Regions from separate parts of the Sporomusa sphaeroides DSM 2875 genome, predicted to be linked through region 3. Evidence: riboswitches for the same ligand, from Rfam matches in the RefSeq annotation. Region 3 holds a riboswitch; each other region holds the start of a gene.
The links. Region 3 has a riboswitch for cobalamin ahead of SPSPH_RS03370 (TonB-dependent receptor). Riboswitches for the same ligand answer to the same signal wherever they lie in the genome.

Region 1: linked by a shared signal. The riboswitch ahead of SPSPH_RS13985 (hypothetical protein) and the one ahead of SPSPH_RS03370 (TonB-dependent receptor) in region 3 are both predicted to bind cobalamin.
Region 2: linked by a shared signal. The riboswitch ahead of SPSPH_RS19585 (TonB-dependent receptor domain-containing protein) and the one ahead of SPSPH_RS03370 (TonB-dependent receptor) in region 3 are both predicted to bind cobalamin.

Annotation. Positions count from the first base shown of each region.
Region 1 covers NZ_CP146991.1:2,985,526-2,988,807, reverse strand. The annotation lists gene SPSPH_RS13990 (hypothetical protein) at 1-71, shown strand, start outside; cobalamin riboswitch at 280-455, opposite strand; cobalamin riboswitch at 706-887, shown strand; gene SPSPH_RS13985 (hypothetical protein) at 1,182-2,282, shown strand; gene SPSPH_RS13980 (nitrogenase iron protein NifH) at 2,448-3,282, shown strand, end outside.
Region 2 covers NZ_CP146991.1:4,251,116-4,254,397, forward strand. The annotation lists gene SPSPH_RS19585 (TonB-dependent receptor domain-containing protein) at 1-1,418, opposite strand, end outside; cobalamin riboswitch at 1,565-1,748, opposite strand; gene SPSPH_RS19590 (Arc family DNA-binding protein) at 2,214-2,396, shown strand; gene SPSPH_RS19595 (helix-turn-helix domain-containing protein) at 2,782-2,997, shown strand.
Region 3 covers NZ_CP146991.1:747,011-750,292, forward strand. The annotation lists gene SPSPH_RS03365 (hypothetical protein) at 1-425, shown strand, start outside; cobalamin riboswitch at 456-639, shown strand; cobalamin riboswitch at 827-1,005, shown strand; gene SPSPH_RS03370 (TonB-dependent receptor) at 1,210-3,282, shown strand, end outside.

The DNA of each region.
Region 1 (3,282 bases), 2.2 Mb from region 3:
CCGAACGGCTGAAAATTATCCGGGATATTCTCGGACTAGTGATTACCGCCCGAAAACTGCATGCCTTATAAACGACGGAAGCACGCCGAAACGGTGTGCTTCTATATTTTTAATTGCAGCAGTAGTAAAGTGAGTGATTGGTACGACAAAACCCTCCCTGAACTTGCAAAGGGAGGGTTACGCTATAAGAGGACTCAGTCCGAATAAAAATCCCGGCATAAATAATAGCCGGGAAAAATGATTACTCTCATAATCGCCTTCCCATCGCTCGTGGGTCAAACGGTGACTTTTAAATAGGCAGTTCTTCTGACTTAGGGTCATTGCTTACCTGCGCCTTCCCGGGATATCCAGTGGCATTATGCAGGTTTGCTCTCCGTCACAGCGGCGGGACCGTGTTGGTTTTACACCAAACTTCCCTATTAAGCCCGTAGGGCACCTATTTCGATCATATGCAATTGTATTTTCTAAATTGCAATCATAATAGCACTTTTGTTTATTGAATGTCAATTGTTGAAGATTTTGGCGATTATTGATCTTTAAAATGTAAATTGATGCGGCATCAGGATTTATACCGGTTGAATCAGTACATAAGCATCAGTACTTAAGCGACGCTCAAAAAATGTAAAAACTACAAAAGAAATTGACACATCATTACAAAAAATGCTATTATGAAACGAATAATGGAGTATTAACCTTTCAGGATAATTAAATAGCGTTAAGATAGGTGCCCGCAAGGGCTTAATAGGGAAGACCGGTGTAACGCCGGCGCGGTCCCGCCACTGTAATAGGGAGCGAATCCAAAGTATGCCACTGAGACACGCGTCTTGGGAAGGTTTGGACAAGCGATGATCTAGAGCCAGGAGAACTGCCTGTCTGTCAATCACCGTTTTACCTACGAGCGATAGGGAGGGGGTTAAGTACATACATGTTGTATGGTATTTCTTCCCGGCGTTTTGCGCCGGGATTTTTTAATACAACAAGGGGTACTCTTTCTATCTCCCGCCGATGGCCGGGAGATTTTTTTATTCGTAGTAGGTATGGACGTTGTCCAGTTAAGGTGGAAGGTTTAAGAGAGGTGAGTTATTGACACAAGAAAGGCGCTCACGCAAAACTGTAGTTACGTCTGAGGGGAATATGGCTTGTTATAGCAGTATCAAGAAACAAGGGAGAGAAATAGCAGAATGAAAAAAAGTATTTTGTTGTTGACGTTGATGGTTGCCTTAGGGACAGGAGCCACGGCTTTTGCAGCGGAAAATGATTCTTTAACTGTAAATGGCGACATCAGGTTACGGTTTGATAAACAAACGAACTATAATCAACCAGACTTTAACGCGAATAAATACCGTATCCGTTTAAATTTAGGATATAAGCTAAGCCCGGAATGGTCATTCAATACAAGGGTGGTAGCTGGTGATTCACTGTTTGGAGATGCTCCGCCTAATGTCGATGACGTGCAGATTTCCGTTGCCAGCTTAACATACAAGCAACCGGACTGGAATGCTACGATTGGTCGCCAGGTGTTTAGTATGTTTGAAGGACTTGCGGTTAGCATGGATGATGGCCACACGCCTGGCGATGCTGGTTATCCAGCGGCGGGAAACCGCCCGGATGGTGGTAACGCAAAGAATTTCCCGTCTTTACAAGGGGCTAAATTCCAAAACAAAATTGGTAAAACAAACGTGACTTCTTTTTATGGGAATTTAAACGCTCGTACTGACGATGGCGCGAATTACAATGTAAAAGGGATTGCGGCTATTGGACCGGTTGGCGCTTTCAAAGTCGGGGGAATGGTCTATACTACCGATTCTTATGTATCTGCTGCTGATGTAAGCAAGTATGGTGTGAAAAACGGCAGCAAAACGGGTTATTCCGTGACAGCCAACACGAAATTATTCAATAATTATTTATATACCGGCGCTGAGTATATCTGGGGTCTTGCCGATACGCACGATAAAGCCTATAAACTGATTGCTAAGACTCCGGAAACAAAAAAGGTCGGCGATATGCAGTATGCGGTCGAGTATCGAAATATAGAGCAAAATGCGCTGGACTATAACTCTTGCACGAATACGGCGCGTGGAATATCGATGATGCGTACCAAAAATATTAATATCGGCGACTTTACCTACTGGGCTCTTAGCGCCAAGCGCCAGTTAACTCCCGAGCTAACAGCAACGTTATTCTATGAAAAATATAATCCGCAAAACCATGGGAAAACAACCCCGTCAAGCGCACAAGTGGAAGATCAGGTCTATCGTCTGCAATTAGATTATAAATTCTAACAGGAAATTACCGGATGTAAACGTGTAATTTTGCAAGCAAAAATTTCTAGTTGATGCGTAGTTTGCGTTGTCAGTGATATTGTTTGTACGCAATGAATTCCGGCTGCAGTGGGGGTTGCCAAAAGGCTGACTGTTGCAGCCGTTTGGCAATAGAAAGGAATGTGCATGAATCCACAAAATGAGAAAGACTGTTTAAAGATTGCGTTTTATGGCAAAGGCGGAATTGGCAAATCCACAGTTTCCGCCAATGTTTCCGCAGCGCTGGCGAGCCAAGGCTGTAAGACTTTACATATCGGGTGCGATCCAAAGGCGGATTCCGCACGTTGCCTGGTGGGGCGTAAAATTCCTACCGTGTTGCAACAATTGCAGATAAAACCAGAGGGGATTGACAGGAACGATATTGTTTTTCCGGGTTTCGGCGGTGTTGACTGCATCGAGGCGGGAGGGCCTGAGGCTGGCATTGGCTGCGCCGGCAGGGGAATCATCACCATGATGGAGGAATTGAAGTACCTGGAGCTCTGGCGTGAGGGCTGGGACGCTGTTATCTATGACGTGTTGGGCGATGTTGTGTGTGGCGGCTTTTCAGTTCCGATGCGCGAAAGATATGCAGATACCGTTTATATTGTGACATCAGCGGAGTTCATGTCGCTATATGCTGCCAATAACATCATGAAAGCGATTAGCAGAAGCCAGGGGGCACGGTCCGTGACGCTGGGGGGATTAATTCACAATTGTAGAACCGGTGAGTCGAAGCGCGAGGCAGTGGAGCAGTTTGCCTTATTGACAGGTACGCAGGTAGTGGCCGATGTCCCATTCAGCCGGGAAATAACCCTGTCAGAACTGGCAGGCAAAACCGTGCTGGAAAAGTATCCGGATTCAGAAGCCGCTGGTTTCTTTAAAGAACTGGCGGGGGTCATTGCTAAACATCAGGGTCAAACGCACATAAAAGCGCTGAATGATGATGAACTGGAAAAATTCAGTCACTATATGCTTGATCTGG
Region 2 (3,282 bases), 1.5 Mb from region 3:
GAGTTGGCGCTGTCGCTGTCATGAAACCGGTAGTCGTTTTCGATCTTCGTCATCCGGGCAGCGAGATCCAGATAGCGGCCGCTGTGACCGGTCCAGGAGGCATAGGCGCCCATGCTCGTGCCGGTCAGGTCTCCCCGGCCGGTAGCATAACCGGCATCGGCACTTGTCCGGCCAAACATTACGCCGTAGTACAGGGTCCCGTTATAGAAGTCGCCCTCCCGCTCCTTGTCAAGCCCGGCCTGCAGCCCGTCATAGCTTTGGCTGAAGCCGCGCCCGTACGCGCCGCGGCTGTTCAGTTTTCCCCGGAAGCTATGGGCCCAGACGCCTTCGCTTACCGGCCTGTCCGCCGCACCGGCAAGGGACGGCGCGCCTGTATTGCCGAGATGACGGGCATGCAGTTCATCCATACGGGTGAAGAGATTGCCCTCTTCGATGCGCCAGATATTGCGAAAAGCCAGTTGGGCGTCACTGGCCATCTTGCCGGATTCGGAGATGACACCGGTATTGTAGGACTTTACCCCCAGCAGGATCGCTTTGCCGGGCTGCAGGTTGTTCCAGTCAATAACCGGCACCAGTTCGTAAATCCGCAGCGGGCCGTCGATAAGTGATGCCTGCCCCAGCACATTAACCTGATTGTAAGCAGTGCTGCCGGCCGCGCTGAGGTCAACAACCATATAGTTGTACTTATAAGCAGGCGTGGTCATTTCTATTGGCCGCATGAAAACCCCGCCCGCGCCGCGTACTATGGTCTTATAATTGGGATCATAGGCAGACTGAACATAGATGGTGCCGCTGCCGGTCAGCTGTTTAACGGTAACACCGCCTATCTGGATGGTTCCGCCCGTGCTTTTGACATGGGTATTAATGCGCAAAACAACGTCACCGGACAGATTCAGTTTTTCCACAGTCAGGGCTATGGGCTTTATACTGGCCTCCTTAGCAGGCGTGGGTTCCTGATATCCCTGGCTGTTGCCCTTCCAGGCCAGGTCAAGCATACTGCCGCCCGCCAGCGTAAGCTCGGCGGCAGTTATATACGAGGCCCTGGCCGGCACATCCATCGGCCGCCATCTTTCGCCTGCCAGCAGCACAATCGTCGCATTGTACCTTTTAGGGTTAGTCGGAAGAGTCCCGGCGCCACCCATGGTGGCTGTCGATTCGTAGGTATTATAGCCGTCGACCTCTCCTGTTGCCGTCCACGTGCCGTCTGCCGGCGTTGTAAACGCAGCCGCCGTATGGATAAATGACGCAGCCAGATTCAGCGCCAGCAGCCATCCCAGGCTGAGTACCACGCATTTGGCGCCGCGCACGCCGCTGCTGTAGCGGACCGATTTCATCCGGCCGGTGTTTTTCGCCAGTTCGGACACCACCTGCCAGCAGGCGCGTGCCCGGTTCCAAATGATTTTGTAGATGTGGTTCAAAAGCGATCATTCCTTTATCCCGTTCTTTCCTCTCTGCATAGTAGACACTAAAAAAAAAAACACTCCCCTTTGGGAAGTGCTTATGCCAAATTGACGTTATTTTCCGAAAATACTGCATAATCGCCTCCCTGTCACGCGCAGGTACAACGGTGATTGCCGAACAGGCAGTTCTCCTGACTCCGGTTCATCGCTGTCCCGCGCCTTCCCAGAGCTTGACGCTCCAGTGGCCAATATGCAAGACTACTCCCCGTTACAGTGGCGGGACCGTGCCGGTATTTCACCGGACTTCCCTATTAAGCCCTTGCGGGCACCTGTCCCAAGATATTCTGTTGTTCTGTGGTTTAATCTATGAAGCATAGCTCAGGATTATTACTTTTTCCTATTCCCTCCTTCCCCTCGGCAACGGCAAAAGTTTTCCTACAAACTCTGCATAACTTCACCGCTGCAATGATTTGTCACATTTTCTCAACCCCTGCATTGAAGCCAGCTGCCAACTGTGAGCAATGCAGGGCGACACCAAATTCGTGTCTTTGAGACACGAATTTAGGCATACTTTACCCTTGGTTAGCGGCTTAATAAGGTTAAGTCCGTTATCTAAACTTCTCTTTTATATGCCCCCTTTCTGTAGAACAGACCTCAAGTAGGAAAATTGTTGACAAAACACTTTACTCCCAAATATAGGCACCCCCATTTTCCATTTAAATCATATCATGCCGTCATTTTGCCGTCAATATGCCTTTTCTATTTCTTTTAATATACATTTATTGTAATTACATTTCTATGGAGGGAATTACCGTGTCATCAAATACATCTAAGTTTACACTTCGTATCGATCAACATATACTTGAAAAGTTTCGCTATATTGCTGACAATAATTTCAGAACAGTTAATAAGGAACTAGAAATGATTATAAAAGCTCATATAGCCGCCTATGAGACCAAAAATGGGGCGATTAAGGTTGATTTAAACACAAAATAAATTCCTGCGGCTTTTTCCTTTTAAAGGTATTATCGGCTTATTTTTAACGGAACGTTCACGAGGAATTTAATCCACTGCCTTTAACATTGAAGCCAGCCACCAACTGCGCTATAATGGAGACAATCGTATGTGGAACACACCCCTGTTTTCCGTTCGATTGTCTCCATCAGCAGCAGTTGTTTTGTCGTGGTATCGAGCAACTAGTGTCCTTCAGACACATTCTCGGGCATGCTTTGCCCTTGTTTAGCATCTTACAGCTGTAAGCTTGCTGTTTCGAGTCGCTCTTTTACCTACCTCCTTTCAGTATATAAAAATCAAACAGGAACAATTTGTTCCTATTATATAGGAACATTTAGTTCCTGTCAATATTTTCAGGAGCGTTTTTATGAGTTTTTCGCATCGAATAAAAGAATTAAGACAAAAACATAACGTATCTCAACAAGAATTAGCCGATTTACTAGGAGTGTCCACTCGCGCCTGGAGATTTTACGAATCAGGCGAAAGGGAACCCAATATGGCCAGACTTATTTTACTCGCAGACTATTTCGATGTGTCTCTAGATTATCTGGTCGGTAGATTAGATAAAGCAGAGGATAACTGACGGAAATGTCAGAGACGGGATTATTATTCAAATTCAATGTATCTCTCAATTACTTAGTTGGACGGTCCAATAATCCGTGAAGGCTTGAATAGATAAATACTGAAGCAAGGTACTGTAATTTTTAAAAACCGTCTAAAGCCATTGGATGCTTTAGACGGTTTTTTTACGCAAGCAGAATGCCACATAATATATGTTCCCATAGACTTATTGCATTGACATAACGTGTTAAAACATTGACTACATGGTCCTTTTATCAATTATCATTAGTCTTTAGACTCTATCATC
Region 3 (3,282 bases):
GTGGGCGAGTGTTCCTGGCAGACGGGCACCCGGTATTGCAGCTTCGCGCCGGAACTCACGCCATTGCCGCCGCCGGCAAAAACAGCCGGTTGCTGCGGAAAAAGAATATGCAGGTGTTGAGTCCGGCCGGCAGTCGGCTGGGCAGCGACCACCAAGCCGGGTCGGGACATACGGACTATGTTCTGCTGCCCCTGACAGTCTTGTGGGAGCGCCGCCAGGATATTGGACAAGGCCGTGTTTTCTCCCGCTGGGGTTATTTCGACAGCTTTAATGCGGTTAGGGTTTCAGCCCCCTGGGCCTGGGAGTATCGCCGGCTTAACTGGCTGCTGAATCCCGGTGAGCTGACCCTGTATTTTACCGGCCAGCCTGTCAAAGCCTGCAACTACCTGAACCATCCGTATCAAGCCGGTACAGGCAGCAAATAAATTATTATTTTGCCAAGCGGTTAAACAACAAAACTATATAGCGGTACAGGTGCCCTTCGGGGCTTAATAGGGAAGTCCGGTGCAAAGCCGGCGCGGTCCCGCCACTGTAATGGGGAGTGAACCCAAGGATATGCCACTGGGACGAGGAGTCCTGGGAAGGTTTGGGCGAGCGATGAGCCAGAGTCAGGAGAACTGCCTGTACAACAATCACCGTTGACCTGCGAGCGATGGGTAGGGGATTATCTGGGCAGTCTGTTTCATAGGCTGGTTATGGCAGCTTGCTGTAATAACACTGTGGATAATGGATTTCTCATATAGTCAACACTCTGTGAACCCGGAGCGGTTGGCCTTATGAGAAATCCATTTTTTATTGTAAAAATGGAATTTGGTACGAGGAAGCATCACAAAAAATGAGTACAGGTGCCCTGCGGGGCTTAATAGGGAAGTCCGGTGCAAAACCGGCGCGGTCCCGCCACTGTAACACGGAGTCAGCCCTTACCATGCCACTGGAAACACTTTCGGGAAGGCTGGGCGGATGATGAACTGGAGCCAGGAGACCTGCCTGTACGGAAAGTCTTCGTTTGACCTGCGAGCGACAGGGAGAAGATAGGGAAAATCACTAGAGAAAGGAGACAGAGGACACAACAACACTGTAAACAAGCCAATATTTCCGGAAATTTTGGCAAGAGCACTATTGGTAAAAAGGAGAGAGTGTTCGTTGAAACAAGGCAAATTAAGCAAAAAAGCCCTGGCGCTTGGCGTCTGCTGTACGCTGGCCCTGGGCATGGCTCCGGGGCTTCCGACCCCTGGTTCCAGCGGCATCGTTCATGCGGCCGAGGCCGGCGGCGAGCCGTCACAGGAAACACAGGACACTGTGGCGGCAGACCCCGGGCAGGCGCAGGAATATGCCCTGGAAGCCATCACCGTTGAAGCAAAACGCCCTGACTGGGAATCCAAGCTGTCGCCAGGCACGGTGACCATCATCCGGCCTGATGATTACAAGGGCGAACAGAAGACACTGCCCGAACTGCTGAAAGATGTGCCTGGCGTCCATGTCCGTTATGTGTCCGGCAAAGGGCAGTATACCACCGTTACCGTTCGGGGCAGTACGGCGGCCCAGGTGGGGGTATTCGTGGATGGTGTATTGTCCAACCTCGGCGGGGATGCGGCTGTCGATATTTCGACAATTCCCATCAGCAATGTCGAGCGGATCGAGGTCTACCGCGGCTATATCCCGGCCCGGTTTGGCGGCACCTATATGGGCGGGGTTATCAATATCGTCACCAAGAAGCCCGACAAAGCTAATATCTCGGCCCAAATCGGCAAAAGCTCCTGGGGCGGCACTACCGCCGGCCTGGAGATCACCCAGCCGCTGGGGAAGGGCAGCCTGATGATCGGCATCAACCGCGATGAGAGCGACGGGGATTTCCGGTATAAGAATCCCGGATCGGATGCGGCCTATGCAAGATTTATGCCGGGGGTACAGGCGGATTTGGCAAATCACATTAATAACTTAAACTCTGATTTACACAGAGCGGGTATTGATTTTTCTACGGCGGAGGAAGCCATTGCGGCATTTAACAATCCTGCTGTATATGATACGCTTCAAACCACATATACAGACAATTATTGGAAAATATTTCCTCCATTTTTTGGCTTTACTAGTAAGGCGGATGCGATAATGAAACCTCCTCCTTTTGGTTGGGGGGGGAATGAAGACGCATATAATGCCGCGGCGAAAGCAGCGTTAAATGGTTCTAAAAACTCGTTTCTTCATTCAACCGCAGCTTCGATAAAACAGAAGAACGAGCTTTCTGAGAATGCCACCCGCTGGCGCCGCAATAACGACTATAAAAATACTGACGCCATTATCAAATGGCAGGACGACCACTGGCTGGTCAAGGGTAGTTGGAAAAAAATTGACCGGGGGCTACCAACACCCATGTACCTTACCGGGGATATCTCGGAATCTGGTTACTCAGGTGTTGATATGCCAGGCTTGTTCGAGCGGAAGCGGCAGGAACTGACCAGTAAGGATTTGCTGGTAGGCCGGCGCGATATGGACGGCAGTCTGGAATGGGGCTGGCAGTTCAACTATCTTGATCAGGATAAGCGCTACAGCAATCCGGATCATGCACTGGAGAACGGAGGGGAAAGGGCACTTGGCAAATGGAGTTCTTATGATTCCCGGCGGTTTGGCGGGGCCATTGACGGCACCTATAAGGCTGGTGACAACCATATGCTTGAGTTCCTGGCTAACTGGTCTAAGGAGAAAATGGATATTGACGGCAACCGGATGGACAAAAAGGACTTTGAAGATGGTATTACCAATGGTGAACGGTTTCGGACATATTATGAGCATACGCTGTTTAATCTCCAATTGCAGGATACCATTACCCTTAACCAGACCGCCGACTTCTGGCTAACCCCCAGCATTCGCTACAATTATTCTAAGGTCATGGGCAAGGCGATCAGACAATCTAATTTGAGCTGGATGAAACCGGAGGATTCTCAGGTCAGTGATAAGGTCACCTGGCAGTTGGCAGTGAAAAAACAGGTGGATGACCATCTGACCCTGCGCTCTACTTATGGCACCTACTACCGGCTGCTCAACCTGTATGAGATTGCCGGCGATGGCGCTGGTATTATACCTCGTCCTAATGATCCTGCCAGATACCCTGGACAAAGTATATTTCCGGTACCCGAGGAGGGAACCCAGTGGGATTTGTCGGCCATTTGGGACGGCAAGCTGCTGGGTGCCGACTCCTCCAGGGTGCAGTTAACCTATTTCGGCCGCGATTCGAAGAATATACTTCAACTTTACCGTTTCGGTTTGAATTTCTGGTCTTATACCAAT